3 regions of the Cupriavidus sp. GW823-FHT06D04 genome follow, and region 1 is predicted to be linked to each of the others. Evidence: predicted binding sites of a transcription regulator. Region 1 holds the regulator's gene; each other region holds the start of a gene.
The links. Region 1 encodes HrcA, which represses chaperone genes, less so after heat shock. Its sites were predicted from a motif close to TTAGCACTCNNNNNNNNNGAGTGCTAA; they were not measured.
Positions count from the first base shown of each region.

Region 1 (5,123 bases):
ACGCCCAGCTGACCTACCCGATGGCGCGGCTGATCCCCGGCACCGCGGGCTACCTGATGGCGGGCTACTTCGTCGGCTATGGCGAGAGCCTGCTGGACTACAACCACAAGCTGCCGTGGCAGTTCCGCATCGGCTACGCGCTGTCCCGCTGAACCCGCTGAACGGCCAGACCGCTCAGCCGGCCAGCGGCTTGCCGCTGGCCTTGAGCCGCGCATTGGCCACCGCGGCGGCAAACTGGCCGTGGCCATGCCAGCCAGTGGCGCAGCCCAGTTTCTTGCCGTTCTGAAAGAACATGAACACCGGGATGCCATGCAGGCCAAAGCGCCGGCCCAGCCCGGGATGCGCGTAGACGTTGGCATGCAGCCAGTGCAGCGCCAGCGCGCGGACCGGTTCGGGGTTGGCCAGCATGGCCTTCTTGGCCATCTCGCAGTTGAAGCAGTCCACCCCCCAGAAGAACACGCACACCAGCGCGTCGCCGGCCCCGGCTATGGCGGCGTCGATGATGCCGTCATCGACCTCGCGCATGCCGAACGCCTCGAAGGCGCGGTGGTCGAGGTGGGGGGCCGGGGACGACTGCGCCGAGCCGGCGCCTGGTTCAGTGGTCATGCTCGCTCCAGAATGACAAACGCCCGGGCCAGCCGGCACCGGGCGTCAGGTCGCAATCCAGGATGGCACGCCGCCGTCCCGGGCCGGCTTACTTCGGTGCCGCCACCGTCACCAGCGCCGGCCGCAGCACGCGCTCGGCAATGGTGTAGCCGCGCTGGAGCACGGTCACCACGGTATTGGGTTCCTGGTCCGCCGGCACCATCGAGATGGCCTGGTGGCGGTGCGGGTCGAATTTCTCGCCCACCGGGTTGAGTTCAACGATCTTGCCGCGCTCAAAGGCGGCCGCCAGCTGGCGCGCGGTCAGTTCGACGCCTTCGCGCAGCTTGGCGATATCGCCCGAGCCGTCGGCCAGCGCGGCCTGCAGGCTGTCCATCACCGGCAGCAGGTTGTCGGCGAAGTTCTCGATGGCGAACTTGTGCGCCTTGGCGACATCGTCCTGCGCCCGGCGGCGGATGTTCTCGCCTTCGGCAACGGCGCGCATATACAGGTCGTAATGCTCGCGCGCCTTGGCTTCCAGGGCGGCCAGCTGGGCCGCCACGTCATCCACGGCAGCGGTTTCCGGCGCACCGGTTTCCTGGCTGGCGTTGGCCGCCTCTTCGCCCGCGGGCGTAGGCGTCTGGGTGGTTGGCGTCTGCTTCTGTTCTTCCATGTCGATCCGTATCAATGCATTGTCGCGGCCCGCCGTGGGCCTGGCCGCGGGTGGTAAATCGGCGCGTGTTCCGTGCAGGTGGTGGCAAGGCGCAGGTTTTCAAGAGTGGCGCTGGCGTGACGCGGAAACACACGGTTACAAAGGCCACCCATATGCAATCGACGCCTTATTGCTTTGCTGCATCGCACTCACTAAGATTCTCAGTAAGAAAAATGACAAAAATGTCGGGGGTCCTGGAGATGGTTCAACTTTGTGCCTCTTCCGAAAGGTTGGCCATGCATAAGCTGCCAGTCGTGACGCTCTGCCTTGTGGCCGCCTTGGCGGTCATGACCGTCTTTATCTGCCTTTCCGGCGCATTCACCTCGCGCGATACGGAGTATGGCAGCGGCAAGGCGGTGTTCAAGCACTACATCGTCCCTATCGTCAGTCAGGAAGTCACGCAGGAATAAGCGCCACCTGACCCTGTGCCCACTGCGCGGCGGCACCGGAGCTTCCCGGTGCCGCCGCGTTGTCATTTCAGCTCTTTAGGTGGTCGATGCGGCGCCGGTCCCGCTTGGTCGGGCGCCCCTGGATCTGCGCGGACGGCTCCGGCTGCAGGCGCCGGCGTTCGGCATCGGCCAGCCGGCGGGACTGGCTTTCGGCACTTTCCTCGTATAGCGTCTGCGCCACCGGCGCCGGCCCGCGCGCCGCGGCGATGCTCTTCACCACCAGTTCCCAGCGCTGCTGATGCGCTTCCAGCACCACCATGTCGCCGGGCTTCACCTCGCGCGAGTTCTTGCATGGCTGGCCGTTCACGGTCACCTTGCCGCGCTCCACCGCTTCGGCCGCCAGCGAGCGCGTCTTGAAGAAGCGCGCGCACCACAGCCATTTGTCGATGCGCTGGCGCGCATCCGGCGCAAAGTCGACATTCATGCCGCCGCTCCCCGGGTCTGGGCGCGCGTGCGCCGTGCTTCCAGTTCGTGCGGATGCGGCGTGGCCAGCGGCCAGCCCTGCAGGTGCTGCAGCGCGATCTCGGCCATGGCCGCGACCCACGGATCGGCATCATTCAGGCACGGGATGAAGTGGAAATCCTTGCCGCCCGCGACCTTGAACTCGGTCTGCCCTTCCATGGCGATTTCCTCCAGGGTCTCGATGCAGTCGGCCGGAAAGCCCGGGCAGAAGACGTCGACCCGGCCCGCGCCGACCTTGCCCAGCTCGGCCAGCGTCGGCGCGGTGTACGGCTGCAGCCATTCCGCCTTGCCAAAACGGGACTGGAACGTCACCTGATACTGGCCCGGCTGCAGGCCCAGCGCCTCGCCCAGCAGCCGGCCGGTCTTCAGGCATTCGCAGTGATAGGGGTCGCCCAGCTCCAGCGTGCGCCGCGGCACGCCGTGGAACGACAGGATCAGCTTGTCGCCGCGGGCAAAGTCCGGCATGCCGTGCCGCGCCCAATAGGCGCCGACCTGCTGGTGCAGCGCCGAGATATAGGCCGGGTGGTCATGGAAATGCTTGACCAGCCGCAGCTCGGGCTGGTTGCGCCACTGGCCCAGCACCCGGAACACCTCGTCGAAGGCCGTGGCCGTGGTGGTGCCCGAGTACTGCGGATACATCGGCAGCACCAGCACCTGCTCGCAGCCCTGCCGGCGCAGCGCCTCCAGCACCGAGGCGATCGACGGGTTGCCGTAGCGCATTGCGCACGCGACCGTCACTTCATGGCCATGCTGGTTCAGCAGCCGCTGCAGCGCATGGGCCTGGCGCTCGCTGTAGACCAGCAGCGGCGAGCCCGTCATATGGGCCTCGCGCAGCCAGATCGATTCATACTTCAGCGCCGAGGCGCGCGATCGCAGCGGCAGGATCACCCCATGCAACAGCGGCAGCCAGGCCACGCGCGGGATCTCAACCACGCGCGGGTCGGACAGGAATTCCTTCAGGTAGCGCCCCACCGCCTTGGGCGTGGGTGCGTCCGGGGTGCCCAGGTTGACCAGCAGGATCGCCGTGCGCGGCGCGTGGCCGTGCTGGTAGGCCGGTTCGGGAGAAAACGTCATGTCGCTTCCGGGTTGGCACGGTGCCGGGATGGCGCCGGTGCGGCGCACCGGCGATTGCCGCGCTCGGTAGGAATGGAACTGCTTGTCAGACCAGCCAGTCTTTGCACTAGTTCTGGCTCAGGGCGCTCGACAGCAAGCGCGCGGTGATGTCGACGATGGGGATCACGCGCTCATACGCCATGCGCGTGGGGCCGATCACGCCGAGCGTGCCGACGATCTGGCCGTCAACCTCGTACGGGGCGGTGATGACCGCCATGTCTTCGATCGGCACCAGCCGGCTTTCGCCGCCGATAAAGATCTGCACGCCCTGCGCATGGCTGGACACGTCCAGCAGCTGCAGCAGGCTGGTCTTGTGCTCAAACACGTCGAACAGGCGCCGCAGCTTGTCCATGCTGGAGGCCAGGTCTTCCACTTCCAGCAGCTTGCGCTCGCCGCTGATAAAGACGTGGTCGTCGTCCTCGTCCTCGGCGACGCTGCCGGCCTCGACCGCGGCCTGCATCAGCTGCGACATGTCGCGGCGCAGGTCCTGCAGTTCCACCCGCAGGTGGCCGCGCACCGTGTCGAAGCTCATGCCGGCATAGTGCGAGTTGAAGAAGTTGGCCGCCTCGATCAGCTGGGCCGGCGTGTATGACAGCTCGGTCTGGATGATGCGGTTCTGCACGTCGCCCTCGGGGCTGACGATGATCAGCAGGATGCGCTTGTCCGACAGCCGCATGAATTCGATCTGCCGGAACGCCTGCGCGCGGCGCGGCGTCATCACCACGCCGGCGAAGTGCGACAGGTTGGACAGCGTGCGCGCCGCCGCCGTGATCATGCGCTGCGGCCCCAGTTGCTGGCCGCCGAGCTGGTCCTGGATCTGACCGGTCAGCTCGGCCAGGTCGGCGTTGTGCTCCAGCGGCTTGGCCGTCAGCATCGAATCGACGAACAGCCGGTAGCCGCGCGGGGTCGGGATACGGCCGGCCGAGGTGTGCGGGCTGGCAATAAAGCCCATTTCCTCCAGATCGGACATCACATTGCGAATCGTCGCAGGCGACAGGTCCAGCCCCGAGTACTTCGACAGGGTGCGGGAACCGACCGGCTGCCCTTCGGCAATATAGCGCTCGATCAGGGTCTTGAGCAGCGTTTTGGAGCGTTCATCCATGATGCCCCGATTTTACGCAAGTTTTGGACCTTCTGGCGGGCGGCCTGGGCCGCCCGTCCGCGCCTGCTGACAACCGTCATGGCGGTATGGTCTAATCCACGCATGTCCGCCCCCCCGAAAGCCAGCGCCGTGCGCACTTCGTTCAAGACCGTCGCCCTGGTGGGCCGGTACTCCACTGCCGGCATCGAAGGGCCGCTGGAGGAGATCGCCTCTTATATCCTGCGCAACGGGCAGGACGTGGTGTTCGAGCGCGAAACCGCGCTGGCCACCGGGCTAACCGGCTACCCTGCCCTGTCCGCCGAGGAGATCGGCCGGCAGGCCGACGTGGCCGTGGTGCTGGGCGGCGACGGCACGCTGCTGGGCATCGCCCGCCAGCTGGCCGGCTACGACGTGCCGCTGATCGGCGTCAACCACGGGCGGCTGGGCTTCATGACCGACATCGCGCTGGAAGACGCGCACACCGTGCTGCCCGACATGCTCGACGGGCGGTACGAGGCCGAGACCCGCCTGCTGCTGGAATCGCGCGTGGTGCGCGACGACATGGACATCTTCTCCGCGCTGGCCCTGAACGACGTGGTGGTGAACCGCTCGGGCATCTCCGGCATGGTCGAGCTGGCGGTGTCGGTGGACGGCCATTTCATGTACAACCAGCGCTCGGACGGGCTGATCGTGTCGACCACCACCGGGTCCACCGCCTACGCGC
Region 1 covers NZ_JBXAHL010000014.1:37,586-42,708, forward strand. The annotation lists gene AC1Q7H_RS18585 (phospholipase A) at 1-152, shown strand, start outside; gene AC1Q7H_RS18590 (thioredoxin family protein) at 175-606, opposite strand; gene grpE (nucleotide exchange factor GrpE) at 695-1,255, opposite strand; gene AC1Q7H_RS18600 (hypothetical protein) at 1,531-1,704, shown strand; gene AC1Q7H_RS18605 (RNA-binding S4 domain-containing protein) at 1,772-2,167, opposite strand; gene hemH (ferrochelatase) at 2,164-3,279, opposite strand; gene hrcA (heat-inducible transcriptional repressor HrcA) at 3,386-4,420, opposite strand; gene AC1Q7H_RS18620 (NAD kinase) at 4,523-5,123, shown strand, end outside.

Region 2 (5,123 bases), on a different contig from region 1:
CATCCCGGCCGGCTTCCTGATCGGGCGCTTTGCCTTCCTGAACGCGATGACCGCGCCGGTGATCAGCCTGCTGCGCCCGGTCTCGCCGCTGGCGTGGCTGCCGATCGGCCTGCTGCTGTTCAAGGCCGCCAACCCGGCCGCGATCTGGGCGATCTTTATCTGCTCAATCTGGCCGATGGTGATCAACACCGCGGTGGGCGTCACGCGCGTGCCGCAGGACTACCTGAACGTGGCGCGCGTGCTGGACCTGTCGGAATGGAAGGTATTCACGCGGGTGCTGTTCCCCGCAGTGCTGCCCTACATGCTGACCGGCGTGCGGCTGTCGATCGGCACCGCGTGGCTGGTGATTGTCGCGGCCGAGATGCTGACCGGCGGCACCGGCATCGGCTTCTGGCTGTGGGACGAATGGAACAACCTGAAGGTCGAGCACATCGTGATCGCGATCTTCGTGATCGGCATCATCGGGCTGCTGCTCGAGCACGCGCTGCTGGCGCTGGCCCGGCGCTTCAGCTACGGCACCAACTGATACGCGGGGAGAATCGCCATGGACAAGTTCGTCAGCATCGAAAACGTCGGCCAGACCTTCAAGACCCGCAAGGGCCCGTTCGTCGCCCTGCGCGATATCAACCTGCAGATCGCCGAGGGCGAGTTCATCACGCTGATCGGCCATTCCGGCTGCGGCAAGTCCACACTGCTGAACCTGGTCGCGGGACTGGCCACGCCCACCACCGGCGCGCTGATCTGCGCCGGGCGCGAGATCGCCGGGCCGGGGCCAGAGCGCGCGGTGGTGTTCCAGAACCATTCGCTGCTGCCGTGGCTGACGTGCTTCGAGAACGTCTACCTGGGCGTGGAGCGCGTCTTCGCCGCCAACGAGAGCAAGCCACAGCTCAAGGCGCGCACGCATGACACGCTGGCGCTGGTGGGCCTGACGCACGCCGAGAACAAGTACCCGCATGAAATCTCCGGCGGCATGAAGCAGCGCGTGGGCATTGCCCGCGCGCTGGCGATGGCGCCCAAGGTGCTGCTGATGGACGAGCCCTTCGGCGCGCTCGATGCGCTCACGCGCGCGCACCTGCAGGACGAGCTGATCAAGATCGTGGCGCGCACTCGCAGCACGGTGGTGATGGTGACCCACGACGTCGACGAGGCCGTGCTGCTGGCCGACCGCATCGTGATGATGACCAATGGCCCGGCCGCCACCATCGGCGAGATCCTGAAGGTGGGCCTGCCGCGCCCGCGCGACCGCGTCGCGCTGGCCGATGACAAGGCCTATCACGCCTGCCGCACCGCGGTGCTGGACTTCCTCTACCGCAAGCAGCGCAACCCGGCGCTGCAGGAAGCCGCGTAGTGTCCTCAGGAGGCGATGCGCGGTGACCGGCGGCGGTGGGCGCGGCGGCCTGGCTCCGCTATCATGAACCCAGAACAGACTACCCCCACGCCGCCATGACCACGCCAGCCACGTCCTTCCCTGCTGCCCGCTATATCAAGGAGATCGGCCGCGGCGTCAACGGCGCGCGCGCGCTGCCCCGCGAAGACGCGCAGGCCCTGTTCGACGCCATGCTGGCCGGGCGCGTCTCCGACCTGGAGCTTGGCGCCATCCTGATGGCCTACCGCATCAAGGGCGAGGCCCCGCACGAGCTGGCGGGCATGCTGGAAGCCGCCCATGCGCACTGCCAGCCGCTGCCGGCGCCGCCTGACCGGCAGGTGGTGGTGATCCCCAGCTACAACGGCGCGCGCAAGCAACCCAACCTGGTGCCGCTGCTGGCGCTGCTGCTGGCGCGCGAAGATGTCCCCGTGCTGGTGCACGGCACGCGCCTGTTCAATGGCCGCGTGACTAGCATGACGCTGTTCGAGGCCCTGGGCGTGCCCTTGTGCGCGACGACCGACGAGGCCTCGGCACGGCTGCGCGAGGGCAGCGACCTCGGGCCGCTCGCGGTGTTGCCGGTGGATGTGCTGTCGCCCGGGCTGTCGCAGCTGCTGGAGCGGCGCACCGTGATCGGCCTGCGCAATTCGGCGCATACGGTGGCCAAGATGCTGCAGCCGGTGGGCGAGCATTCGCCCGCGGAAGGGTTGCGCCTGTACAGCTACACCCACCCCGAATACCGCGAGACGCTGACCGACTACTTCTCGCATGAGCCCGCCAACGTGCTGCTGGCACGCGGCACCGAGGGCGAAGTGGTGGCCGATGCGCGCCGCACCAGCCGCATCGACTGGCTGCATGAGGGGCACCAGCAGACGCTGGTCGATCCGGCCGTGGGTTCACTGGCCGAAGTACCTGAACTGCCGCCCGGCAGCGACGCCGGCCAGACCGTGGCCTGGATCCGGCGCGTGCTGGACGGCGCGGTGCCGGTGCCGGCACCGATCGCGATCCAGGTCGATGCCATCCGCGAATGCCTGCGGCAAGGCACCCACGTGACCTGGGCCAGCCCGGTCTGAGCCAGCCCCGGGACCGCTGTCAGGCCTTGCGCGGAGGCAGCGGGATGCGCTCGGTCTCGCCCGGCACGTGCGGGAACTGATCGTCCTCCCAGCGCTGGGCGGCAGCCTCGATCGCCACCTTGCTGCTGGCAACGAAATTCCAGTAGATAAAGCGGTGCCCGTCGGTCGGGTCGCCGCCCAGCAGCATCACGCGCGACGGCGCCGTGGCCGTCAGCGTCGCGGGCTGGCCCGGCGTGAGCACCACCATATGCTCGGCCGGCAGCGGCTCGCCGTCGAGCGCCACCGCGCCATCCACCGGATAGACGCCCCGTTCGGCATGCTCGGCCGGGATCTCCACGCTCGCGCCCGCATCCAGCTCGATCGCCACATACAGGGTGCGGCTGAAGACCTTGACCGGAGAGACCTGGCCAAAGGCATCGCCCGCAATCACCACCATGCGCACGCCCGGCCGCTCGATCTGCGGCAGCGTGGCAGCGGGATGGTGGAAGAACGACGGCTCGGCACCCTCATGCTCCTGCGGCAGTGCCACCCAGGTCTGGATGCCGTGCAGCCGGGCCCCGGCGGGGCGCACATGCTCGGGCGAGCGTTCCGAGTGCACGATGCCGCGCCCGGCGGTCATCCAGTTGACGTCGCCTGGGCGGATCGCCTGGTCGCTGCCCAGGCTGTCGCGGTGGATGATCTCGCCCTCGAACAGGTAGGTGACCGTGGCCAGCCCGATATGGGGATGCGGACGCACATCAGCGCCGGCGCCCGGCGGCAGCTGCACCGGCCCCATATGGTCGAAGAAAATAAACGGCCCGACGGTCTGGGTAGCGGCGGCGGGCAACAGCCGGCGCACGGTAAAATCGCCCAGGTCGCGCACATGCGGCTTGAGCAAGTGTTCGATAGCAGACATAACTCCTCCGGTGGAATGAGAGAGGCTCGCAAGGATGCCAGCGCGCCGCAGGTGGGTCGAGTGTAGCCGCTGCTGCAACAAATCATTGCAGCAGCGGGCAGAACCCCCGTGCCCCGCGCCGCTCTAATATCCTGTGCGCCGAACCGTGGGTATCGTTTCCGCCGCTCGAAGCGGTAAGTAGCTATGCTATCCGCAAGAGCAATCGAGTGGAACTATCACTGCCATCGGGACTCCAATTAGCACTCACCCGGCCTGAGTGCTAATATGTGTTGCAGTGCCGCCGACCAAGAGGCGCGGCACACCGGCAACCGAACCGCCGGATGCGAAAGGAGCCATTGAGTGAACGCAGTCTTGTCTGCCGACCAAACCCTGAATAACCGTCTGCCGACGGCACCCCGGAGCACGGGCAGCTTTGCGCTGACCTTCCCGGCCACCGTTGGCAACCTCGACAGCTATATCCAGGCTGTCCACCGGATTCCGTTGTTGACCGCGGAGGAAGAGCAGCGCCTGGCGCGCGAGCTCCGCGACCACGACTCCGTTGATGCTGCCCGCCAGATGGTGATGTCCCACCTGCGCCTGGTGGTGTCGATTGCCCGCCAGTACCTGGGCTACGGCCTGCCCCACGCCGACCTGATCCAGGAAGGCAATATCGGCCTGATGAAGGCGGTCAAGCGCTTCGACCCCGACCAGGGCGTGCGCCTGGTGTCGTACGCGATGCACTGGATCAAGGCCGAGATCCACGAATACGTGCTGAAGAACTGGCGCATGGTCAAGGTGGCCACCACCAAGGCCCAGCGCAAGCTGTTCTTCAACCTGCGCAGCCACAAGCAGGGCGCACACACGTTCACGCCGGAGCAGGTCGAGGCCGTGGCGCGCGAGCTGAACGTCAAGCCCGAAGAAGTGATGGAGATGGAAACCCGCCTGTCGGGCGGCGACCTGGCGCTGGAAGGCCAGATCGACGACGGCGAAGAGGAATTCGCCCCCATCGCCTACCTGGCGGACAACCACAACGAGCCCACCCGCGTGCTGGAAGCCAAGCGCCACGACCGCATGCAGGTCGAGGGTCTGGAAGAGGCGTTGGCCAAGCTGGACGAACGCAGCCGCCGCATCATCGAGGCGCGCTGGCTGCACGTCGAGGACGATGGCTCGGGCGGCTCCACGCTGCATGAGCTGGCTGACGAGTTCGGCGTCTCGGCCGAGCGCATCCGCCAGATCGAGGCCGCGGCCATGAAGAAGATGAAGGGGGCGCTGCAGGCGTTCGCCTGACCCGCTCCCCCAGCCATGCAAAAGGCCGGTCCACTGGACCGGCCTTTTTGTTGCCCGCGAGGGGACAAGTGCGACGTTATGCCGCACCCCTTCCCTCCCTTTCACATCACGACAGCAGCTGTTTCAGGTCGTGCGCGATCGGATCCGGACCCTGGCCGTGGCGGATGAACAGCCGCAGCTTGCCCTCCGGATCGAACACATAGCTGCCCGCGGAGTGGTCCACCGTGTAGTTGCTCGGGGAGCTGCCCGGCACCTTGGCATAGAACACCTTGAAGTCCTTGGTCACCTTCTGCAGTGCGGCTTCGTCGGCCGGGCGCAACCCCAGGAAGCGCGCATCGAAGGCCGGCACGTACTGGGCCAGCAGCGCCTGCGTGTCGCGTTCCGGATCGACCGTGACGAACAGCACCTGCACGCGGTCGGCGTCCGGGCCCAGTTTCTCCATCACCGCCTTCAGTTCGGCCATCGTGGTCGGGCACACGTCCGGGCAGTGGGTGTAGCCGAAGAACATCACCACCGCCTTGCCCTT
Region 2 covers NZ_JBXAHL010000002.1:90,782-95,904, reverse strand. The annotation lists gene ntrB (nitrate ABC transporter permease) at 1-526, shown strand, start outside; gene AC1Q7H_RS04130 (ABC transporter ATP-binding protein) at 545-1,348, shown strand; gene ybiB (DNA-binding protein YbiB) at 1,444-2,436, shown strand; gene AC1Q7H_RS04120 (pirin family protein) at 2,456-3,331, opposite strand; gene rpoH (RNA polymerase sigma factor RpoH) at 3,701-4,597, shown strand; gene AC1Q7H_RS04110 (SCO family protein) at 4,704-5,123, opposite strand, start outside.
Region 2: the regulator HrcA is predicted to act here: its motif matches at 3,568-3,594, upstream of rpoH (RNA polymerase sigma factor RpoH).

Region 3 (5,123 bases), on a different contig from region 1:
GATCGCACCTGCGTCGCCGGCGCCGTCGATGATGATGGTGTTTTCCTTGCCGATCTCGATGCGCTTGGCCTGGCCCAGGTCGTTCAGGCCAGCCTTTTCCAGCGTCAGGCCGATTTCTTCAGCGATGACGGTGCCGCCGGTCAGGATGGCGATGTCTTCCAGCATGGCCTTGCGGCGGTCGCCGAAGCCCGGGGCCTTGACGGCGGCGGTCTTCAGGATGCCACGGATGTTGTTCACCACCAGGGTCGCCAGGGCTTCGCCCTCGACGTCTTCAGCGATGATCAGCAGCGGGCGGCCGGCCTTGGCCACTTGCTCCAGCACCGGCAGCAGGTCGCGGATGTTCGAGACCTTCTTGTCGAACAGCAGCACGAACGGGTTGTCCAGCTGGACAACCTGCTTTTCCGGGTTGTTGATGAAGTACGGCGACAGGTAGCCGCGGTCGAACTGCATGCCTTCCACGACTTCCAGCTCGTCGGCCAGCGACTTGCCGTCTTCAACCGTGATCACGCCTTCCTTGCCGACCTTGTCCATGGCTTCGGCAATGCGCTCACCGATCGAGGTGTCGCTGTTGGCCGAGATCGCGCCAACCTGGGCGATTTCCTTGCTGGTGGTGGTGGGCTTGCTGACCTTCTTCAGCTCTTCCACGGCGGCGGCAACAGCCTTGTCGATGCCGCGCTTCAGGTCCATCGGGTTCATGCCGGCGGCAACGAACTTCATGCCTTCGCGCACGATCGACTGGGCCAGCACGGTTGCGGTGGTGGTACCGTCACCGGCGTTGTCGCTGGTCTTGGAAGCGACTTCCTTGACCATCTGGGCGCCCATGTTCTGCAGCTTGTCCTTCAGCTCGATTTCCTTGGCCACGGACACGCCGTCCTTGGTCACGGTCGGGCCGCCGAAGCTGCGCTCCAGCACCACATTGCGGCCCTTCGGGCCCAGAGTCACCTTAACTGCGTTGGCGAGGATGTTCACGCCTTCAACCATCTTGGCACGTGCGGCGTCGCCGAACACTACGTCTTTAGCTGCCATTCTTGAATCTCCTGAAATCTGTACGGGTGGCGGTCAGTCGGTGAATTACTTGTTCACCACGGCCATGATGTCTTCTTCGCGCATGACCAGCAGTTCCTGGCCTTCCACCTTCACGGCCTGGCCGGCGTACTTGCCGAACAGCACGCGGTCACCGACCTTGACGTCGAGGGCGATGTTGTTGCCCTTGTCATCCTTCTTGCCAGGACCGATTGCCAGCACTTCGCCTTGATCGGGCTTCTCGGCAGCGTTGTCGGGAATCACGATACCGGACGCGGTCTTGGTTTCGTTGTCCAGACGCTTCACGATCACGCGGTCGTGCAAAGGACGCAGATTCATACGGACTCCTAGATACAAAGTGAGTTTTTAATCACAATTCGGCCGGCTACCGAGGCGACGGCCGTCTGAAATGTTCAGGTGCCGCAAGGGGCGCTTTCATGCTGTTAGCACTCACCCCCGGCGAGTGCTAATTATAGGGACGGGGTATGGCCATTTCAAGACAGGGACTTAATACGGGTTTTCCCTTGGACGTGAAATTCTCGTGGGAAATGGCCTTGGAGAGCCACTGAAAGAGGAGCTTTAGCCACTTAATGTGCATTTGCCGCTCCGTGTAATTTCGACCAAACTGTACATGGGTCGCCGCACGACAACGACAAACATCAAGCCCGCCGCCCGGATCACCCTCCATGAACGTGGAATCCCACTCCCGTCGCCGCAACCGCGCCGGTGGCGATCCCTGCCGCACCTTGCGCAACTCGGCCGGCGTGCTTGCATTGCCGTGGCCCGAGTGGCTGCGTCACTACCACCGCGACTGGCTGAAGCCCGATGTCATGGCCGGGCTGACCGTTGCGGCAGTCGTCATCCCGAAGGCTCTCGCCTACGCCACCATCGCGGGCCTGCCGGTCGAGGTCGGACTCTATACGGTATTCGCGCCTATGCTGATCTACGCCATGCTGGGAACCTCGCGCCCGCTCAGCGTCAGCACCACGACCACGCTGGCGATCCTGGCAGCAGCCGCGCTTAGCGATACGACGACGGCAGGCGGTACCGCGAGCTTGCTGACGGCTTCGGCCACGCTCACCTGCCTCGTGGGCATCATCCTGGTCGCCGCGCGCTTGCTGCGCCTGGGCTTTGTTGCCGATTTCATCTCCGAGCCCGTCCTGGTCGGCTTCAAGGCCGGGATCGGGCTGGTGATCGTGGTGGACCAGCTTCCGAAGCTGCTCGGCATCCATTTCCAGAAGGGCGCGTTTTTCCACAACCTCGCAGCCATGGTCCAGGGCGTTCCCCACGCTTCGCTGGCAACCATGGCCGTTGGGGTCACGGTCCTGGCGCTGCTGATCGGCATGGAACGCCTGGTGCCGCGCGCGCCGGCACCGCTGATCGCGGTGGGGATCGGGATTGCGGCAGTCGGCCTGCTCGGGTTGCAGTCCCATGGCGTTGAAACCGTTGGCCATGTCCCGACTGGCCTGCCGCCCCTCACGCTGCCGGATCCCGATCTGGTCATGCAGCTCCTGGTGCCGGCCATGGGCATTGCCCTGATGAGCTTTACGGAAACCATCGCAGCCGGACGCGCCTTCGTGCAGAGCGGCGAACCCGCGCCGGACCCGAACCGCGAGCTGCTGGCCACGGGGTTCGCCTGCCTGGGTGGCGCATTCCTCGGCGCGATGGCTGCCGGCGGCGGAACCACGCAGACCGCGGTGAACCGCCGCTGCGGCGCCAGATCGCAGCTGGCGGGACTGATCACCGCGGCCGTCGCGCTGGGCGCGATGCTGGTGCTGGCACCGCTGATCGGCCTGATGCCGGAGGCCGCGCTGGCGGCAGTGGTCATCGCCTATTCGGTGGGACTGATCCAGCCGGCGGAGTTTCGCGCCATCCTTGGCATCCGGCGCACGGAGTTCCTCTGGGCAGTGGTAGCCTGTGCCGGCGTCGTGCTGCTAGGGACGTTGAACGGCATTGCCGCCGCCATCATTGTTTCGCTGCTGGCGCTGGCCTACCAGACTTCCGATCCGCCAGTCTATGTCCTGGCACGCAAGCCCGGCACCAATGTATTCCGGCCGCAGTCCGCCGAGCATCCCGCCGACGTGACCTATCCTGGCATGGTGATGCTGAGGCCGGAGGGCCGCGTTTACTTCGCCAATGCGAGACACATCGGGCACAAGATGCGGCCCATCATTGCTGCAGCGAATCCCCGGGTGGTGGTGCTCGACCTTGTCGGCGTCTTTGACCTCGAGTACACGGCGCTGCGGATGCTGACGGAAGCCGAAAAGAAGATGCGCGAAGGCGGCGTGATGCTCTGGCTGGTGGAACTGAATCCCAATGTGCTGGAGATGGTTCGGCGGTCGTCCCTTGGGGACACACTCGGGCGCGAGCGCTTGTTCCAAAGCATGGATCTTGCGGTCGACCACTACCTTGCAAACCAGACCGCTACGCCCACCTGAAGCGCGATGGCGCTGGGCCAGCCATCGTACTGGCGCAAGGCGACATCGCCGAGCGCGAACCGTGGCGACGGATGGCGTGCGGCGTTGGCTCCGCTGTCGCAAGTGCGCAACATCTTCGTCACTGCGCGCTTGTAGGAGTATTCCGCCCCCGCTTCGGCGCTTGCCCGACAGCGCAACACCGCCTCGCTGCCTAGACTGAGGGCACCGTTGCATTCCCGTTTCGGCAGGGATGTGCGGCCTACGCCACGTCGGCGCATCCGTCGCCGGCGTCTCGGACAACGACTCCGGAGGTTCTCCATGGATTTGAAACAGCCCGCTCGCCTTCCCAAGATCGTCGGCGCGATTGCCGCAGGACTGGCAGGCCTCACTTGCGCCACGGCGATTGCCCAGACACCGGCCAGCCCGGCCACGCCGGCAACTCCGGCCGCCGAGGGCATGCCAGCCACCCCGGCAACCTCAGCCGTCCCCGCCGCCGCGGCAGGCTCCCAAAGCGCATCGCCTGGCATGACCCAGGTTCAACCACCCAAGGATCCACTGGTCGAGCGCCGAGAGGCACGCCAGAAGGCCTCGGCCGAGTACAAGGCCAAGAAGAAGGCGGCCAAGGGCGACTACAAGCAGGACGTCGGCGCTGCCAAGCAGGAGCGCAAGGTCGAGAACAAGGCTGCGGACGCAGTGGCCAAGGACCAGATGGCCGCGCCTAAGCAATAGCGCCAGCCGGCGCAGAACGAGGTGGCCGGGATCAGCCGGCCACCTTCATTTTTTTGCCTGTCGTCTTCCCTCCTTTTGCCCGCGGGAACATCAGGGGTTGGCGGCTTGTAACAAGCCGGATCGCGCCTAGACTCGATAAGAGCAAGTCGCGGGCTTTTTCGCCCGGCTTGCCATCTGCGCCATGCCCGCTCTCCGTCCGCACCACTGGTTTACAGGCCTGCTCCTGTCAGGCCTGATGGCCGCGTTCAGCCTGGGCAGCACGTTTGCCGTAGCACAGCAGAAGCCGGCGCCGGCGTCGGCACCCGCGGCGGCGCCGGCTGCGAAAGCCGCGGCCGGCACGGCAGCGCCCGCGAAGCCGCGCGGGCTGAACCTGGCCAACAAGCCGCGCACCGGCGACTTCGACGTGATGGTCAACAGTCGCGTCATCCGCGTGCTGGTGCCTTACAGCCGCACCCTCTACTTCAGCGACAAGGGCCACGAGCGCGGAATTACCGCGGAACTGGTGCGGGAATTCGAGCGCTACCTGAACAAGACCTACACCAGTCGACTTGGCAAGCGCCCGCTCACCATCATCATCATCCCCACCACGCGCGACCGCCTGCTGCCCGACCTGGCGGCGGGCCTGGGCGATATCGCCGCCGGCAACCTGACCGAGACCGAGGCACGGCTGAAGATGGTCGACTTTGCCGCGCCGCGCGACCGCAAGCCAGTGCGCGAGCTGATCGTGACCGGCCCCAAGTCGCCGGCGCTGAAGAGCCTGGACGACCTGGCAGGCAAGACCGTCCACGTGCGCCGCGCAAGCAGCTACTACGAAAGCCTGACCGCGCTGAACGAGCGCCTGCGCCAGTCCGGCAAGGCGCCGATGCACCTGGTGCTGCTGCCCGATGCCCTCGAAGACGAAGACGTGCTCGAGATGGTCAATGCGGGCCTGCTGGCAATCGTGGTGGTCGATGA
Region 3 covers NZ_JBXAHL010000002.1:432,881-438,003, reverse strand. The annotation lists gene groL (chaperonin GroEL) at 1-1,026, opposite strand, end outside; gene groES (co-chaperone GroES) at 1,072-1,362, opposite strand; gene AC1Q7H_RS05715 (SulP family inorganic anion transporter) at 1,710-3,461, shown strand; gene AC1Q7H_RS05710 (hypothetical protein) at 3,759-4,169, shown strand; gene AC1Q7H_RS05705 (MltF family protein) at 4,351-5,123, shown strand, end outside.
Region 3: the regulator HrcA is predicted to act here: its motif matches at 1,467-1,493, upstream of groES (co-chaperone GroES).